Regions from separate parts of the Stenotrophomonas sp. GD03680 genome, predicted to be linked through region 2. Evidence: predicted binding sites of a transcription regulator. Region 2 holds the regulator's gene; each other region holds the start of a gene.

Region 1 (6,273 bases), on a different contig from region 2:
CGTCGTCGCCATGGCCGTCCGGTCGAGGGTGGCGAGGCGATGGTCGCCAACGGCAGCGCCGGCAACGGTGCCTCGCCGGTGACGCCGGTTCACGTGGTGGCCAAGCCGGTGCGCAGCACCGACGCCGCCGACTCGTTCCTGACCCGCATCGGCCGCAAGATCCGCCGGATGCTGTCGGGCGGCTGATCGGCGCACCCGGTCAGCGGTAGCGCCGGGCCATGCCCGGCGCGCGCAGCGGCAGATCAACGATTCCACCCGGGCGCGTCCCGGCGCTATCGATACTTCGCGCCGGTCCTGCATAATCGGGGCATGAGTGTCCTGCGCTTCGACAATGTCAGCAAACAATACGCCGGTGGCCACGAAGCACTGATCGACGTCAGCTTCGAGGTCGCGCCGGGCGAGATGCTGTTCGTCACCGGCCATTCCGGGGCGGGCAAGAGCACCCTGCTCAAGTTGATCCACCTCGACGAGCGGCCCAGCCGCGGCGCGGTGGTCTTCGACGAGCGCAACCTGCTGAAGGTGCGCGGCGGCGACGTCCCGCGCCATCGGCGCGCGGTCGGTGCGGTGTACCAGGACCATCGCCTGCTGATGGACCGGACCATCGCCGAGAACGTGGCACTGCCGCTGATCCTGCGCGGTACGCGCCGTGGCGACATCGGCAAGCGCGTGCGTTCCGTGCTGGAACGGATGGGCCTGGGCCATCGCGAGAAGGCGCTGCCGTCGCAGCTGTCGGCCGGCGAACAGCAGCGCGTGGGCATCGCCCGCGCCATCGTGGGTGAACCCAAGCTGCTGGTTGCCGACGAGCCGACCGGCAACCTGGACCCGACCCTGGCGGCGGAGATCATGGCCCTGTTTGCCGAGCTGCCCGCGCGCGGCACCAGTGTGCTGGTGGTCAGCCACGACCTTCCCCTGCTGCGTCGCATGCGCAAGCGCGTGCTGATTCTCGACCACGGCCGGCTGGTGGACGACATCTCGCCGCAGGATCTGGCGGAGTAACGCATGGCGAAGAACGAAAACAGCGAAGCCGCCGCACCCTCGCGTCTCGGCGTGTGGTTCCAGCACCACGTGCACAGCGTGGTGTTCAGCCTGGGCCGCGCCTGCCGCAAGCCGTGGGCGACCCTGCTGACGGTGATGGTCATGGCGCTGGCGCTGGCACTGCCACTGGGCCTGTCGATCGCGCTGGACAACCTCAAGCATTTCGCCGGCAGCGTGCAGCAGTCGCGCGACATCAATGTCTTCCTCAAGGGCACGGTGGATGGCCCGGGTGCGTTGCGCCTGGCCGGCCAGCTGCGCGACCGCGATGACGTCGGCGAGGTGACCGTGCGCACGCCCGAGCAAGGGCTGCAGGAGCTGCGCGATGCCGGCCTTGGCGAGGCGATCGACGCGCTGAATGACAATCCGCTGCCTTCGCTGCTGGTCATCACCCCGGGGCAGGGCAAGGACGATGCGCGTCTGGCGCGTGCGCTGGAAAGCCTGCCCGAGGCCGATCTGGTGCAGCACGATGCGCTGTGGCGGCAGCGGCTGGATGCGTGGCTGGCGTTCGGCGCACGGCTGGTACAGGTGCTTTCGGTGCTGCTCGGCGTCGGCGCTGCGTTGGTGGTCGGCAACACCGTGCGCCTCGACATCCAGGCACGGCGCGAGGAAATCGGCGTGCTGCAGCTGCTCGGCGCCAGCGATGGCTTCATCCGCCGGCCCTTCCTGTATCTGGGCGCCTGGTACGGGCTGGGCGCCGGCGCGGTGGCGCTGGCCCTGATCGGTGTTGCCGGCGCCGCCCTGCGCGCGCCGCTGGCTGACCTGTCACGCAGCTACGGCAGCCCGTTCGAGCTGCACGGCCTGGACCTGCTGCATGGCAGCCTGGTCCTGCTGGGCACGCTGCTGCTGGGCTGGCTGGGCGCGTGGCTGGTCACCGGCCACTTCCTCCGCCAGACCCGCCCGACCGACACCTGAGACCGGCATGCAACCGCAAGCGCTGAAGCACCTTGAAGGGCCCGCTACGCGGGTGATGGTGGTCGACGGTTCCAAACTGGTGCGCAAGCTGATCGCCGACGTGCTGCAGCGTGATCTGCCGGGCGTGGAGGTGATCGGCTGCGACAGCATCGAGGATGCCCAGCAGGCGCTGGCCCAGGGGCCGGTAGACCTGGTCACCACCTCGCTGACCCTGCGTGACGGCGACGGCCTGGCGCTGGCGCGGACGGTCCGCGAAGCTGCCGGCCAGGCGTACGTGCCGGTGATCGTGGTCTCCGGCGATGCGCAGCAGCATCTGGAGCAGCGGCGCTTCACCGAGTACGTCACCGACTATTTCGACAAGGCGCTGGGCCATGAGGCGCTGGCGACCTTCATCCGTGGCTATGTGCAGCCGCAGACCATTCCCGGGGCGACCATCCTCTACATCGAGGACAGCCGGGTGGTGGCGGAGGCGACCAAGCGCATGCTCGAACGCCAACAGCTCAACGTGCTGCACGTGGTCAGTGCCGAAGAGGCCTTCACCCTGCTCACGGCCGAATCGCTGGGCCGCAGCCGCCACCGCATCGACCTGGTGTTGACCGACGTCACCCTGAAGGGCGAATTGAGCGGACGCGACGTGGTGCAGCGCGTGCGCGTGGATTTCGGCTACGGCAAACGCCGACTGCCGGTGCTGGTGATGACCGGCGACGGCAATCCACACAACCAGACCGGGTTGCTGCAGGCCGGTGCCAATGATCTGGTGCTGAAGCCGATCGAGGAGCGCCTGCTGGTGACCAAGGTGCTGTTCCAGCTGCGCCTGGCCCGCTTGAACGATGGACCCCTGTTGCGATGACCGATGACGTAGTGGACACCCCGACGATCCAGCTGGAACCGAGCTGGAAGCAGCAGGTCGGCGATTACCTGTTGCAGCCGCAGATGCGCGAACTCTCCACCTTCCTGCGCCAGCGCAAGGCGGCCGGCGCGGCGGTGTTCCCGCCGGGGCCGCAGATCTTCGCGGCGTTCGACGCCACGCCGTTCGAACAGGTGAAAGTGGTGATCCTGGGCCAGGACCCGTACCATGGGCGCGGCCAGGCGCACGGACTGAGCTTCTCGGTGCCCGCCGGCGTTCCGGTGCCGCCATCGCTGCTGAACATCTACAAGGAGATCGAGGGCGACCTCGGCATCCCCCGTCCCGATCACGGCTGCCTGGTGCCGTGGGCGCAGCGCGGCGTGCTGCTGCTCAATGCCGTGCTGACGGTGGAGGAGGGCAGGGCCGGCGCCCACCAGGGCCGCGGCTGGGAAGGCTTCACCGACCACGTGGTGGATGTGCTCAACCGCGAACGCGAAGGCCTGGTGTTCATGCTCTGGGGGGCCTACGCGCAGCAGAAGGGCAAGGTCATCGATACCCGGCGCCACCGTGTGCTGAAAGCCCCGCATCCCTCGCCGCTGTCGGCCCATCGTGGCTTCCTCGGCTGCCGGCATTTCTCGATGGCCAACGACTATCTGCAGCGTCGCGGGCAGGCGCCGATCGACTGGTCGCTGCCGCCGCGCGCGGCGCTTTGACCTCCGCCGGCAGCCGGGCCTGAACACCGGGCAACGTTTCCTGGCCTGAATGGGCCTTCGGAACGGCCCGTTCAGCTCCGCTTGACCGGAATCGGCCGGTTCCCGGCAGGTAATTGGTTGAATTCCAAGGGATTGTGAATCCCGAAAAGCGCGCTCGCCACTGTCATCAAATCGCGCTACGGTAGGGCTCTGTTTGGGACCAGTGTTGCATCAATAGGATGCTGGAACTTTTTCCTCCTTTAGCAGTCCAAATCCCGGACTGCTAAGATGGGTGCCTATGAGCCAGAACACCTCTACTGCCCTTGTGGCAAACAATCTCCCGATTCCCAGTGCGCTCGGTTCGCTGGACGCCTACATCGGTGCCGTGCACCAGATCCCGGTGCTGTCGGTCGATGACGAACAGGACCTGGCCCGTCGCTTCCGCGACGGCAACGATCTGGACGCTGCCCGTGAGCTGGTGCATTCGCACCTGCGCTTCGTGGTGCACGTGGCCCGCGGCTACAACGGCTATGGCCTCGCCCTGGGCGACCTGATCCAGGAAGGCAACATCGGCCTGATGAAGGCGGTCAAGCGCTTCGACCCGGACATGGGCGTGCGCCTGGTCTCCTTCGCCGTGCACTGGATCCGTGCCGAGATGCACGAGTTCATCCTGAAGAACTGGCGCATCGTCAAGGTCGCCACCACCAAGGCGCAGCGCAAGCTGTTCTTCAACCTGCGCAAGTCGAAGACGCGCCTGGGCTGGATGAACGCCGCGGAAGTCAGCGCGGTGGCCAAGGATCTGAACGTGTCCGAGCGCGAGGTCATGGAAATGGAGTCGCGCCTGTCCGGTCGCGATATCGGTTTCGATGCGCCCAGCGACGAGGATGACGATCATGCGCCGCCGTCGCCGGCCGCATACCTGGTGGCCAACGATGAAGATCCGTCGATGGCCTACGAGCGTGCCGACAGCGAGGACAACCAGCTGCAGCTGCTGCGCGAAGGCATGGCCGAACTGGATGCGCGTTCGCGTGACATCATCCGCCGCCGTTGGCTGGATGCGGACAGCAAGGTGACGCTGCAGGAACTGGCAGACGAGTACGGCGTGTCTGCCGAACGCATCCGCCAGGTCGAGGCGAATGCCCTGAAGAAGATGAAGGCGCTGTTCACCGCGTGATGTGACATCACAGTTATCCAACAGAAAACCCGGCATTGCCGGGTTTTTTGTTGGGTCTGCCAAGCAACAGGCCGCTGCCCTTTACGCGTGCTCACGCGCGATCGCGCGCCAGCCGATGTCGTTGCGGTGGAATTCGTTGGCCCAGCTGACCTTGGCCACACCGGCGTAGGCATTGGCCTGCGCATCACGCACGCTGTCACCCAGCGCCGCCACGCACAGCACGCGGCCGCCGGCACTGACCACCCTGCCCTGCGCGTCCAGTGCAGTACCCGCATGGAAGACCTTGGCGCTGGCCGGCACCTCATCCAGTCCGGAAATCACATCGCCGGTGACCGGCGATTCCGGGTAAGGTTTCGCGGCCAGCACCACACCCAGCGACGGGCGCGCATCCCACTGTGCCTGCACCTGGTCCAGGCGGCCATCAATGGCGGCTTCCACCAGCTCGACCAGATCCGACTGCAGGCGCAGCATCACCGGCTGGGTTTCCGGGTCACCGAAGCGCACGTTGAACTCGATCACCTTCGGTGCGCCGCTGGCATCGATCATCAGGCCTGCGTAAAGGAAGCCGGTGAACGGAATGCCGTCGGCGATCATGCCCTGCACGGTCGGGTTCACCACCTCGCGCATCACCCGCGCGTGCACCTCCGGCGTGACCACCGGGGCCGGTGAGTACGCGCCCATGCCGCCGGTGTTCGGCCCGGTATCACTGTCGCCGACTCGCTTGTGATCCTGCGAGGTGGCCATCGGCAGCGCATGCACGCCATCGACCATCGAAATGAAGCTGGCTTCCTCGCCGTCGAGGAATTCCTCGATCACCACGCGTGCGCCGGCGTCACCGAATGCGTTGCCGGAGAGCATGTCGCGCACCGCATCCTCGGCCTCGGCCAGGGTCATTGCAACGATCACCCCCTTGCCGGCGGCCAGGCCATCGGCCTTCACCACGATCGGCGCACCCTTCTCGCGGATGTAGGCCAGTGCCGCCTCCACGTCGGTGTGCACGGCGTAGAACGCGGTCGGGATGTTGTGCCGGGCCAGGAAGTCCTTGGCGTAGGCTTTGCTGCCTTCCAGCTGGGCAGCGGCGGCGGTTGGCCCGAAGATGCGCAGGCCGGCGGCACGGAACCGATCGACCACGCCTGCCACGAGCGGCACTTCCGGGCCGACCACGGTGAGTTCAACACCTTCGGCCTGGGCCAGGGCCAGCAGACCATCGATGTCGGTGACCTTCACCGCCACGTTGCGGCACTTGTCTTCGGTGGCGGTGCCGGCGTTGCCGGGTGCCACGAGTACCTCATCGACGCGGGAGGACTGGGCCAGCTTCCATGCCAGGGCGTGTTCGCGGCCGCCGGAGCCGATGACGAGGATCTTCATGGGACAGGGTTCTCGTAAGCAGAAAAGAAAAGCCGGGCAGGGCCCGGCTTGGTGATGCGGATCAGTGGCGGAAGTGGCGCACGCCGGTGAACACCATGGCCAGGCCATGCTCGTCGGCGGCGGCGATCACCTCGGCGTCGCGCATCGAGCCGCCCGGCTGGATGACCGCCTTGATGCCGGCGGCGGCGGCGGCATCGATGCCGTCGCGGAACGGGAAGAACGCATCGGAAGCCATCACCGAGCCT
Region 2 (6,273 bases):
GTTGAAGCGGGCCTGTTCGCGCTCACCCTGCAGCACGTGCACGGTCACGGCCGACTGGTTGTCCTCGGCGGTGGAGAACACCTGCGAGGCCTTGGTCGGGATGGTGGTGTTCTTCTCGATGATCTTGGTGAACACGCCGCCCATGGTTTCGATGCCCAGCGACAGCGGGGTCACGTCCAGCAGCAGCACGTCCTTGACGTCGCCGCCCAGCACGCCACCCTGGATCGCCGCACCCAGTGCCACGGCTTCGTCCGGGTTGACGTCCTTGCGCGGCTCCTTGCCGAAGAACTCGGTCACCGCCTGCTGCACCTTCGGCATGCGGGTCTGGCCGCCGACCAGGATCACTTCGCTGATGTCGCTCGAACGCAGGCCGGCATCGTTCAGGGCGACGCGGCACGGCTCGATCGACTTCTTGATCAGGTCTTCCACCAGCGCTTCCAGCTTGGCGCGGGTCAGCTTGATGTTCAGGTGCTTCGGACCCGACGCGTCAGCGGTGACGTACGGCAGGTTCACTTCGGTCTGCTGGGCGCTGGACAGCTCGATCTTGGCACGCTCGGCAGCGTCCTTCAGGCGCTGCAGGGCCAGCGGATCCTTGCGCAGGTCGATGCCCTGGTCCTTGTTGAACTCTTCCACCAGGTACTCGATGACGCGGTTGTCGAAGTCTTCGCCGCCCAGGAAGGTGTCGCCGTTGGTGGCCAGCACTTCAAACTGCTTCTCGCCGTCGACGTTGGCGATCTCGATCACCGAGACGTCGAAGGTACCGCCGCCCAGGTCGTACACAACGATCTTGCGATCCTTGTTGTCGCCCTTGTCCAGGCCATAGGCCAGCGCGGCCGCGGTCGGCTCGTTGATGATGCGCTTGACGTCCAGGCCCGCGATGCGGCCAGCATCCTTGGTGGCCTGGCGCTGGCTGTCGTTGAAGTAGGCCGGCACGGTGATGACCGCTTCGGTGACCTTCTCACCGAGGAAGTCCTCGGCGGTCTTCTTCATCTTCTCCAGTACCTTGGCCGAGATTTCCTGAGGCGCCATCTTCTTGGCGTCGCTGGTCGCCACCCACGCATCACCATTGTCATGGGCGAGGATGCTGTACGGGACGTGGGCGATGTCCTTCTGCACCTCGGCGTCGGTGAACTTGCGGCCGATCAGGCGCTTCACCGCGTAGAAGGTGTTCTTCGGGTTGGTCACCGCCTGGCGCTTGGCCGAGGCACCGACCAGGACTTCGCCGTCCTTGGTGTAGGCGACGATCGACGGGGTGGTGCGATCGCCTTCCGAATTCTCGATGACGCGGGCCTTGCCGCCGTCCATGATCGCCACGCACGAGTTGGTGGTGCCGAGGTCGATACCAATGATCTTGCCCATGGGGGAGACTCCTGAGAAATGCTGTGTGGATGTCAGTCCGGCCGCTCGGCCGGTGGATGAATGGGATGTGGGGGAGGCTCGTGGAACATTCAAGCCATCTCCCGAACGCTGTGTTCAGCCGTTCAAGGTTCGCCGGGCATGGCCCGGCGATGACGATCCGGGGGTAGCGCCGGGCCATGCCCGGCGGCCGCTCCCGGATGGACCGCTCAGTCGGCGGCCACCACCACCAGCGCCGGCCGCAGCAGGCGCTCGTTGAGCAGATAGCCCTTCTGGAACACGGTCACCACGCTGCCCGGGGCGGCGTCCGGGGCCGGCACCTGGCTGATCGCCTGGTGGTGCTCCGGGTTGAACGGCTGGCCGGTCGGGTCAATCAGGACCAGGCCGTTGTCGGCGGCGACCTTCAGCAGCTGCTTGTAGGTCAGCTCCAGGCCCTCGCGCAGCGGGTGCGGGTCGTCGCCGGCGGCCTTCAGGCCGGCATCCAGGCTGTCGAACACGGGCAGCAGCTCGCCCAGCAGCTTCTCGTTGGCGAACTTGCGGGCCTGCTCGATGTCGCGGGCCACGCGCTTGCGCTGGTTCTCCAGGTCGGCGCGCTCACGCAGCGCATCGGCCCTGACCTGCTCGACTTCCGCGCGCAGGCGCTCCACTTCGTCATTGACGCCTGCTGCGGCGGCCGCGTCGGCGGCGCTCTGCTGGGATTCGAAATCTGGATGTTCGTGGTTCATGTCTGGGTCCCTGGCGGTCACTCCCCGCCTCCACCCACCCTAGTGTGGGCGGGATGCTGCGTTTCAAGCGTCCGCGGCACCGGATCCGCGTCCGGTCGGTGAAAAGGCCGCCCCCAGCATGTCGGCGGTGGCCTGTACCAGCGGGATCATGCGGTCGTAGGCCATCCGCTTCGGCCCGATCACCCCCAGCACGCCCAGCACCTGCCCGTTGGCCGCATACGGGGCGGTCACCAGCGAAACGCCCTGCAGCGGCATCATCCCGGTCTCTTCGCCGATGAAGATGCGCACGCCCGGGGCCTGGATGGTCCGCTCCAGCAGCTGCAGGATCTCGCGCTTGCTGGAAAACAGCTCGAACAGTTCACGCAGGCGCTCCAGGTCGGACAGGTCCTGGACCCCCATCAGGCGGGTCTGGCCCGCCACCAGCATGTCGTCGGCCGCGGGCTGCAGGGCCTGCTCGGCCAGTTCGATGCTGTGCGCCAGCAGCTGCTCCAGCTCGGAGCGGGCATCGCGCAGCTCCAGCAGCAGGCGCGCCCGGATCTCCGCCAGCGGCAGCCCGGCGAAATGGGCGTTGAGGTAATTGGCGACCTGCTCCAGCTGGCCCGGCGCGAAGTCCTGGCGGGTTTCGATCACCCGGTTCTGGACCTCGTTGTCGGCGAACACCAGGATCGCCAGCACCCGGCGGCCGTCCAGCGCCACGAAATCGATCTGGCGGAAGGCGAACTGCTCGCGCCGCGGCGCGCTGACCACGCCGACGAAGTGGCTCATCGCCGACAGCAGCTCGGAGGCACTGCCGAGCAGGGCCTGGGTGCTGCCGCCACCGGCCAGTTCCTGGCGCAAGCGGGCCAGCTCGCCCTCGCCCGGCGGCTGCATCTGCAGCAGGCTGTCGACAAACACCCGGTAGCCATGCGCGGTCGGGATCCGCCCGGCGGAGGTATGCGGCGACGCCAGCAGGCCCAGGTCCTCCAGGTCGCCGAGGATGTTGCGGATGGTGGCCGGGCTGACTTCCAGCCCGGCCACGCGCGCCAGCGTCTGCGAGCCCACGGGCTCACCATCCTGGATGTGGCGCGCGATCAGCGTGCGCAGCAGATGGCGCGCGCGCGGGGCGAGTTGGTCGGCGGAACCGTGCATGGAATCAACCTGTGAGACACGGAGACTAGATAATGGCGCCGGATCACCTTGGCAAGCCATTGGACCGCCCGCGTGCGCGTGCTAGCGTTGCGCGGCTCAGCTACCCCCAGACCCATGCTCAGACACCTATCGATCAAGGATTTCGCCGTCGTCCGCGCCACCGAACTTGAATTCGGGCCTGGCATGACCGTGGTTTCAGGCGAGACCGGCGCCGGCAAGTCGCTGATGGTCGACGCGCTGGGCTTCCTGTCCGGCCTGCGCGCCGACAGCGGCGTGGTCCGCCACGGTGCCGCCCGCGCCGAGCTGTCGGCCGAGTTCGCGCTGGAGCATCTGCAGGCCGCACGCCAGTGGCTGGCCGACAACGAGCTGGACGATGAGGACCAGTGCCAGCTGCGCCGCGTGATCCGCGCCGACGGCGGTTCGCGGGCCTGGATCAACGGCCGCCCGGTCACCCTCGCCCAGCTGGGCGAACTGGCCGCGCTGCTGGTGGAAATCCACGGCCAGCATGAACAGCAGGCCCTGCTGGCGCGTCCTTCCCAGCTGGCCCTGCTTGATGCCTATGCCGGCAACGAGGAAGAGCGCCGTCAGGTCCGCCGCGCCGCAGCCGCCTGGCAGGCACTGGTCGATGAATCCCTGGCGCTGTCGCAACAGGGCGACGTCAGTGACCGTATCGGTTTCCTCGAGCATCAGCTGCGCGAACTGGACCGTGAGGATCTGGAGCCCGAATCGATCCTCGCGCTGGGCGCCAGCCATCGGCGCCAGGCCCATGCCAGCGCGCTGCTGACCGCCTGCCAGGCCGCCAGCAACCAGCTCAACGGCGACGAGGGCAGCTCGGCGCTGGATCAGCTGCAGCAGGTGCGGCACGAACTGGCCCGGCTGATCGAACACGACCCGCGCCTGGGCGAGGTGGACAGCCTGATCGAAAACGCGTCGATCCAGCTGCACGAAGCCCTGTCCCTGCTCGACCGCGTGCACGACGACCTGGATGCCGACCCCGAGCAGTTCGAGGAGAACGAGCGCCGTCTCGGCCGCCTGCACGACCTTGCGCGCAAGCATCGCGTGCCGATGGACGAACTGGGCGCGCAGCGCGAGCGCATGCATGCCGAAGTGGAGCAGCTGCGCGGCGCCGACGAACGGCTGCAGCGCCTGGCCGGCGAGATCGACAAGGCCGCGGCCGCCTGGCGGGTGCAGGCCGAAGCACTGACCGCAAGCCGGCGCAGTGCGGCGGCCGCGCTGTCGACCACCACCACCGGCATCATCGCCGAGCTGGGCATGGGCGGTGGCCAGTTCCTGATCGAGCTGGAACCCCAGGACGGCGGCAAGCCCGACCCGCAGGGCGCCGAACGCGTGGAGTTCCTGGTCGCGGCCAATGCCGGTCAACCACCACGCGCCCTGCGCAAGGTGGCCTCGGGTGGCGAACTGTCGCGCATCTCGCTGGCAATCGAAGTGGCCGCGCTCGACCTGGACGCCGTGCCGACCATGGTGTTCGACGAAGTCGACTCGGGCATCGGTGGCGCGGTGGCCGACATCGTCGGCCAGAAACTGCGCGCCCTTGGCGAGAAGCGCCAGGTGCTGTGCGTGACCCACCTGCCGCAGGTCGCGTCCAAGGGCCATGCCCACTACCGGGTCAGCAAGGCACCGGTGGAAGGCATGACCCAGAGTGCGGTGGAGAAGCTGGACCTCAAGGCACGCGAGGAAGAACTGGCACGCATGCTCGGTGGCGTCGAAGTGAGCAAGGAAGCGCGCGCGGCCGCCCGCAAGCTGCTGCAGGTCTGACGCCGGCGGCGTCGAGCGACGCCCGGTCCGTCCCACCGCAGGTTCACCCCAGCGGCCGCGCCAGATCCACCTTTTCCACCAGGAAATCCAGGAACGCACGCACCCGCAGCGGCAGATAGCCACCCTGCCCCAGGAATACCGCGTGCACCTCTTCCAGATCGCCGGGATTGGCCTCTTCCAGCACCGGCAGCAGCCGCCCGGCCGCTATGTCGTCCCTGACCTGGAACGCGGCCAGCCGGGCCAGCCCGAGCCCTCCCAGCACCAGCTGCCGCAGGGCATCGCCGTTGCTGGCGCGCGCATTGCCGCTGGTGGGCACGCGCAGCACCTGGCCGCCCTGCAGCAGCGGCCACCCCTGCATCGCCCGCGCATGGCCGATGTCCAGCCGGTTGTGCGTCTGCAGGTCGTCGACGTTGCCAGGCAGACCGTGTCGCTGCGCATAGCCGGGTGAGGCCACGATCATCATCCGCGTCGCCCCCAACCGTCGTGCCACCAGGCTGGAACTCTTCAGCGGACCGGCCCGCACGGCCACATCGGTGCGCTGCTCGAGCAGATCGATCACTTCATCGGTCAGGGTCAGGTCCACCCCCACCTGCGGGTGCTGCTGCAGGAACATGGGCAGCAACGGCAGCAGGAAATGCTGGCCGAAGGGCACGTTGGCATTCACCCGCAGCCGCCCGCGCGGTTCGGCATGCGCGCTCGCACAGCGCTCGGCCTCTTCCAGGTCAGCAAGCACGCGCAGCCCGCGCTCATAGAAGGCGCAGCCCTCCGGGGTCAGCTGCAGCTGGCGGGTGGATCGCTGCAGCAGGCGCGTGCCCAGCCGCTGCTCCAGCCGCGCCACCAGCTTGCTGACCGCCGAGGGCGTCATGTCCAGGCTGCGGGCCGCCGCAGAGAATCCGCCGGTTTCGATCACCCTCACGAACACTTCCAGCTCGCCGGAGCGATTGATGTCGGGTCGCGGCATGGTGATGAATCCAGTTCACAGATGATTATCCAGGCGCAGTCTAGTTCACAGAAAGCGGCAGGGACACCATGGCCCCTCCTTCCGACGGACCCTTCCGATGAACCGCCTGAGCACGTTGACCACCGCTGCCCTGCTCACCCTGTCCGCAGCAGCCAGCGCCACGGCCGCCCCTCCCCGGCACTGGGTGGCCAGCTGGCAAGCCAGTCCACAACCGGTTTGGCAGGCAGACTTCCTGTTTCCGACGCTGATCCCCGCAGAGCTGGCCGACCAGACCTTCCGCCAGACCGTCCGCATCAGCCTGGGCGGCTCGCGCCTGCGTGTCCGCTT
Region 3 (6,273 bases), on a different contig from region 2:
TCTGCGGCGGGTAGCAGACACCGGCATCGGCGCAGCCCTGGTAGCGCACTTCCAGGCTGAGGGTGCCGGCCGCATCCGTCGGGGCGCCCGGCAGCGAAACCTGCAGGCGTTCGCGGTAGGTCTCGACCTCGCCGAAGAAATCGTCGTGGTGCTTGGTGCCGCTGGGCATCTGCAGCGCACCGGCATTGAAGGCCGGGTCGGCCTTGACGCTGGTGCGGTGGCGATAGAGGTAGTACCCCGGCGCGATCTTGAACTGCAGCTGGATCTGGTTCCGCTCCGGCGCACTGGCGGTCAGCGCGAACGCCTGGTCCACCGGCAGCAGATCTTTCTCGTCCAGGGCGAATGCAGGCAGGGCCAGCGAGAGCAGGGCGCACAGCGCGGCGGCACGGGCAAACAGATTCATCAAGCGGTGTCCTCCCGGGTCTGCGCCCGGATCCAATCCAGATAGGCCGGCAGTCCGGCCCGGGCTTCGACCGCGATGCACTCGGGGAGTTCATACGGATGCAGTTCGACGATCCGCGCCATCGCTGCCTCCACGCGGCTGGCCGTGGTCTTCACCAGCAGCTGCAGCTCGGCATCGGTAGTGACCTCGCCCTGCCAGCGGTAGGTCGACTGCGCCCCTTCCAGGCGCGTTACGCAGGCGGCCAGGCGCTCGCCGACCAGCGCATGCGCGATGCGCTCGGCACTGGCCCGGTCCGGGCAGGTGGTCAACAGCAGCAGGACGGGATCGACGGTCGGCATGACCGTCGAGTATAGGGCCGCCGCCGGATCAAGGTCCGGCGGCGGCGATGGACCGCTGCGTTGCGCGGTCAGTTGGCCAGCTGGCAGGTCGCCGGCTTGGCCGAGGTGAACAACGCCGGCGTCGCCCACTCGGGGTGGTCGATGAACGGGTTGCGGTTGCCCTGGAAGCTGTAGATCACGTCGTTGCGCGCGCGCTCGGCGTCGTCCGGCGGATCGGACAGATGCCAGTCGATCAGGGTCGAGAGCAGGCCCATGTAGGCCGGCGAACTGCTGGTCCTGACGATCCGGCTGCGGTCGTCGGTCAGCTCCAGGTCCGGCTCGGACTGGCCGGTGGCTGCATCCTTGCCGCCCTCGTAGCGGATCGCCATGTACATCACCGCGCGCGCCATGTCTCCCTTGCGATGGCCCCACACCTCGAAGGTGCCGGTGTTGCCGTCCGGCGTGCGCACCCAGTTGGAATTGCCCGGGTAGCCGCCGCTGCCGCCGCCATGGCCGTTGTTGGCCTCGGTGGCGCGCTCGCCACAGTTGGCATCGCACTTGCCGAACGGCTTGTTGCCGCGGTCGGCATTCCACTGCGCATCGGTCAGGTACAGCATGTGGGTGTCGGTGTAGGGCGCGTAGGGCAGGCCCTTGTCGCCGGTGGTGCTGGCAAAGCCCAGCGAGTTCGGCCAGGTGTGCTCGCGGTTGTAGGTCAGGCCGCTGCCCGTGCCAGCGCGATCGCTGACCTTGGCGTAGCTGCGGTTGCGATAGGCATCGAGGATGCGGTTGGGATTGTTCGGATCCTCGTCGGCGATCTCCAGGATGGTCCAGGTGCTGGTGCCCGACCCGCTGTACGGATAGGCGGTGTGGCCCTTGATGGTCGCGTGCAGCGAGCAGCGCAGCTGGCTCGGGCTGGAGGTGTTGACCCTGGAGTAGTAGCCCGCCGGTACGCCGGGATTGCCCGGATCGGGGTTGCCCGTGGCGCTGGCCACGGTGAAGGCGATGCGGCTGTCGGCAGCCGGATGCGCGCCCTGCAGGTCGGTGATGCGCGCGGCGCGGATGTCGAAGCGGCAGGCCTCACCGGCCACCAGCGCGGTGTTGGTGGACAGCTTCACGCTCCTGCCGCTGGCCGGGTGGGTCAGCGGTACGCTGCCGGAGGCGCCGCAGCTCAGCGCGAAGGCGCCGCTGGCCAGGTTCACCGTCTCGCTGAACACCACTTCCAGATCGGCCGCGGCCGGGAACGTGCTGCTGCCCTGGGCGGGGGTGGTGGTGGACACCGATGGCGGCGTATTGGGACCGGGCGTACCCCCACCGCTGAAGGTCTGGCCGTTGTTGCAGCTGCCGAAGGTCTGCGTCGCCGATTCGGCCCAGGTGAAGTGGGCGTACTGGCTGCCGCTGCCCGTCAGCTGCAGTGAGGTGCCAGGGGCCGTGCTGTTGGTCTCGGCCACCGGAATGTTCTGGCTGGTCATGCCTGCGGCAGGACCGCCGGAGGCAGTGATCGTGCCCTCATAGCTGAGGAACTGGACCACCTTGCCGCTGGCGTCGACCAGCGCGATGCCGTCGTTGGGACCGTTCTGGATGCCGTTGGTCGGATAGCTGACCACGGCCAGGGTGGCGCTGCCGCACCCGGCCGCGCTGCCGGCAGGGACGGCCGTGTCGGCGTACACCGAAGCGGCCGACGGCGTGCTGCCGTTATAGAGATACAGCCGATAGCCGGACAGATCCTCGCCGGCGGTGGCCACGACCTCGATCGCCTCGCCGACGTCACCAGCTGCGGTGCTGTCGTCGTAATGCAGTTCGTTGATGAAGACCTCGGCCTGGGCCGGCGCGGTGGCCAGGGCCAGCACGCAGGCGGTGGCGAGCGGGGACAGCAATCGCATCGACGACTCCTTGTGATTGGGAATGCGCGGCCGAGCCTAAGGCCGATCCAGTGACACTTTGTCGTAAATGAACGTCAGATATCTGACAGTGCGACGTTGGTCACCTAATTCGGGGCCACCCCACCGCACTGCCGCAGCGTCCGGCGCGGAAACTTTTTTCGCGACGCCCCTTGAAAGCCTCCCGGGGGGCTCCATCTCTGCCGTGCTCCCGACCTTGTCGGGTTTCTTCACGTGCGGTTCTGGCACTCGCCTGGTGCGAGTGCTAACATCGCCGGACTTTTTTAGACCAATCAATCACTTAAGAGGTCTCCTATGAGCATCAAGCCGCTGCACGACCGCGTTGTGGTCAAGCCGATCGAAGCCGACGAAATCTCCGCCGGTGGCATCGTCATCCCCGACTCGGCCAAGGAAAAGTCCACCAAGGGTGAAGTCGTGGCCGTCGGCCCCGGCAAGCCGCTGGACAACGGCAGCGTGCGCGCGCCGTCGCTGAAGGTCGGTGACAAGGTCATCTACGGCCAGTACGCCGGCAGCTCGTACAAGAGCGAAGGCGTCGAGTACAAGGTCCTGCGCGAAGACGACGTGCTCGCCGTCATCGGCTGAGCCCCGCCGCGACCTGTTTCAACCTGATCCCCACATCCCAGCCGCCGGGCACGGCCCGGCGCGACCAATGAGGTAATTGCAATGGCTGCCAAGGATATCCGTTTCGGTGAAGACGCCCGTTCGCGCATGGTGCGCGGCGTCAACGTTCTCGCCAATGCCGTCAAGGCCACCCTCGGCCCGAAGGGCCGCAATGTCGTGCTCGAGAAGAGCTTCGGCGCCCCGACCATCACCAAGGACGGCGTCTCCGTCGCCAAGGAAATCGAACTGGCTGACAAGTTCGAGAACATGGGCGCGCAGATGGTGAAGGAAGTTGCTTCGCGCACCAACGACGACGCCGGCGACGGCACCACCACCGCCACCGTGCTGGCCCAGGCCCTGATCCGCGAAGGCGCCAAGGCCGTTGCTGCCGGCATGAACCCGATGGACCTCAAGCGCGGTATCGACAAGGCCGTCGTGGCTGCCGTCACCGAGCTGAAGAACATCTCCAAGCCGACCGCTGACGACAAGGCGATCGCCCAGGTCGGCACCATCTCGGCCAACTCGGACGAGTCGATCGGCCAGATCATCGCTGACGCGATGAAGGAAGTCGGCAAGGAAGGCGTGATCACCGTTGAAGAAGGCTCGGGCCTGGACAACGAGCTGGACGTGGTCAAGGGCATGCAGTTCGACCGCGGCTACCTGTCCCCGTACTTCATCAACAACCAGCAGTCGCAGACCGCTGACCTGGATGACCCGTTCATCCTGCTGCACGACAAGAAGATCTCCAACGTCCGTGACCTGCTGCCGGTGCTGGAAGGCGTCGCCAAGGCCGGCAAGCCGCTGCTGATCGTGGCCGAGGAAGTCGAAGGCGAAGCGCTGGCGACCCTGGTGGTCAACACCATCCGTGGCATCGTCAAGGTCGTGGCCGTGAAGGCCCCGGGCTTCGGCGATCGTCGCAAGGCGATGCTGGAAGACATGGCCGTGCTGACCGGCGGCACCGTGATCTCCGAAGAAGTGGGCCTGTCGCTGGAGAAGGCCACCATCAAGGACCTGGGCCGCGCCAAGAAGGTGCAGGTCTCCAAGGAGAACACCACCATCATCGACGGCGTGGGCGACAAGGCTGCGGTCGAATCGCGCGTTGCGCAGATCAAGACCCAGATCCAGGACACCTCCTCGGATTACGACCGCGAGAAGCTGCAGGAACGCGTGGCCAAGCTGGCCGGCGGCGTTGCCGTGATCAAGGTGGGTGCGTCCACCGAAATCGAAATGAAGGAAAAGAAGGATCGCGTCGACGACGCCCTGCACGCTACCCGTGCAGCCGTTGAAGAAGGCGTGGTTCCGGGCGGCGGCGTTGCACTGGTCCGTGCGGTCACCGCGTTGGCCGGCCTGAAGGGCGCCAACGAAGACCAGAACCACGGCATCCAGATCGCCCTGCGCGCGATGGAAGCCCCGCTGCGCGAGATCGTCGCCAACGCCGGCGAAGAGCCGTCCGTCATCGTCAACAAGGTCAAGGAAGGCAGCGGCAGCTTCGGCTACAACGCCGCCACCGGTGAGTTCGGCGACATGCTGCAGTTCGGCATCCTGGACCCGACCAAGGTGACCCGTTCGGCGCTGCAGAACGCGGCCTCGATCGCTGGCCTGATGATCACCACCGAAGCCATGGTTGCCGAAGCTCCGAAGAAGGACGAGCCGGCCCTGGGCGGCGCCGGTGGCATGGGCGGCATGGGTGGCATGGGCGGCATGGACTTCTAAGGTCCGCTGTTCCCGATGAAGTGAAAAACCCCGCCGCAAGGCGGGGTTTTTTTTGTGGGCCGTTGGCTTGTCTCATAAGCCCCTGTTCGCAGAGACCTGGTGGTCGTATGATGCAGTAGGCTTCCGGGGCTAGCAGCTTGGCCCCTACTCGGGGGATTTCGGAGTGCTGACGGCATGAAAGCTTTCAAAAGCGAAAACGCCAAGCAATTGTTGAGTGACCCCAAGCGATCGGCGCAGTTGCGCGATTTGTTGGTTAAGGGGGCTGAACTGGATGATTTTTTGTCCGGCTCTAGACTTGTACATGAGAGTGCAGGTGTTCGGGCGTCGCGCGAAGTGCAGAAGTCGTTGACTCATGCTTTGCAGGCCTGCCGGGCGAATACCGCAGAGATCCAGCGGCAACTGCAGCAGTTGCAGGCGGAATTGGAGAAGTTGAGATCAAGGGCCGAGGCACGGACATCAAAAGCATCCTCCTCGTCTCAGTCAGCATCTCGCCGTGAGCCAGATGTGTCAGAACTTGATCGCATCGGTGAGCGCCTTCAGGCGGTCCGGAACGTCTTGAACAAGTAGATCGTCGCATTTCAGGAAACACGACGGGGCACTCAAGGATGAATGTAGCGCTACCCGCGTTGATCGTTTTCTTTCTTCTTGTCCCTGGGTTCATTGCTAGATCCCAAGTCCAGAAGATCGAGAGTGAAGTTCTCGATTACTCCCCTTTCGGTGCAGTTGTCGCCCAAGCGCTGGTTTGGGCTTTCCTGCTTCACGCCCTCTGGCTCACAGGAATGCATTTGTGGACAAGCCGGGAGTTTGCGCCCGAGCATCTACTCGGAATGATGTCAGCCAGCTCGAGCCTGCAGTCTGATTCTGTACGTTCCGTCGCTGGTCAATGGAAGGAAATCGCTCTTTACTTTGGATCCATGGTTGCGTTTGCCTACATCGGACCAATGGTTGTCAGGACAATCATCGTGAGGTGCAAGCTGGATCGAGAAGGACGCTGGTGTTCCTCTCTCTGTAGATTCAATCGTGCGCCTTGGTACTATCTCCTTACTGGAGCAGATCTTCGCGATGATCAGAAGGCTGATGCCATCATGATCAGTGCGGTGGTGAGTGTTGGCGGAACTGCCCACCTGTACGTGGGTTACCTGGAAAAATGGCACGTCGATAGGGACGGAAAGCTCGATCGTCTGGTGATAAGTAAAACGATGCGACGCGCGTTCTCTTCGGACAAGCCTGCTGAAGGTGAAGCCGATGCGATGGGAAGGTTCTATCGTGTAGACGGGGATTTTTTCGTCCTGCGTTATGACCAGATATCCACACTGAACGTGTCTTACCGCGAGCTCCCGGC

Evidence for each region. The regulator HrcA, encoded in region 2, represses chaperone genes, less so after heat shock. The targets are predictions, from matches to a motif close to TTNGCACTCNNNNNNNNNGAGTGCNAA.
Region 1: a site for HrcA is predicted at 3,747-3,773, ahead of rpoH (RNA polymerase sigma factor RpoH). Genes of this name have one in related genera too.
Region 3: a site for HrcA is predicted at 2,840-2,866, ahead of N5J29_RS00255 (co-chaperone GroES). Genes of this name have one in related genera too.

What each region holds. Positions count from the first base shown of each region.
Region 1 is NZ_JAOCKC010000001.1:14,011-20,283, forward strand. It holds gene rhlB (ATP-dependent RNA helicase RhlB) at 1-186, shown strand, start outside; gene ftsE (cell division ATP-binding protein FtsE) at 310-996, shown strand; gene ftsX (permease-like cell division protein FtsX) at 1,000-1,947, shown strand; gene N5J29_RS00055 (response regulator) at 1,955-2,797, shown strand; gene ung (uracil-DNA glycosylase) at 2,794-3,507, shown strand; gene rpoH (RNA polymerase sigma factor RpoH) at 3,785-4,660, shown strand; gene purD (phosphoribosylamine--glycine ligase) at 4,742-6,028, opposite strand; gene purH (bifunctional phosphoribosylaminoimidazolecarboxamide formyltransferase/IMP cyclohydrolase) at 6,090-6,273, opposite strand, start outside.
Region 2 is NZ_JAOCKC010000010.1:3,988-10,260, forward strand. It holds gene dnaK (molecular chaperone DnaK) at 1-1,359, opposite strand, end outside; gene grpE (nucleotide exchange factor GrpE) at 1,566-2,081, opposite strand; gene hrcA (heat-inducible transcriptional repressor HrcA) at 2,145-3,209, opposite strand; gene recN (DNA repair protein RecN) at 3,324-4,985, shown strand; gene N5J29_RS12350 (LysR family transcriptional regulator) at 5,029-5,946, opposite strand; gene N5J29_RS12355 (SGNH/GDSL hydrolase family protein) at 6,044-6,273, shown strand, end outside.
Region 3 is NZ_JAOCKC010000001.1:57,315-63,587, forward strand. It holds gene N5J29_RS00240 (protein-disulfide reductase DsbD) at 1-406, opposite strand, end outside; gene cutA (divalent-cation tolerance protein CutA) at 403-741, opposite strand; gene N5J29_RS00250 (endonuclease) at 810-2,600, opposite strand; gene N5J29_RS00255 (co-chaperone GroES) at 2,913-3,200, shown strand; gene groL (chaperonin GroEL) at 3,282-4,931, shown strand; gene N5J29_RS00265 (hypothetical protein) at 5,106-5,498, shown strand; gene N5J29_RS00270 (hypothetical protein) at 5,537-6,273, shown strand, end outside.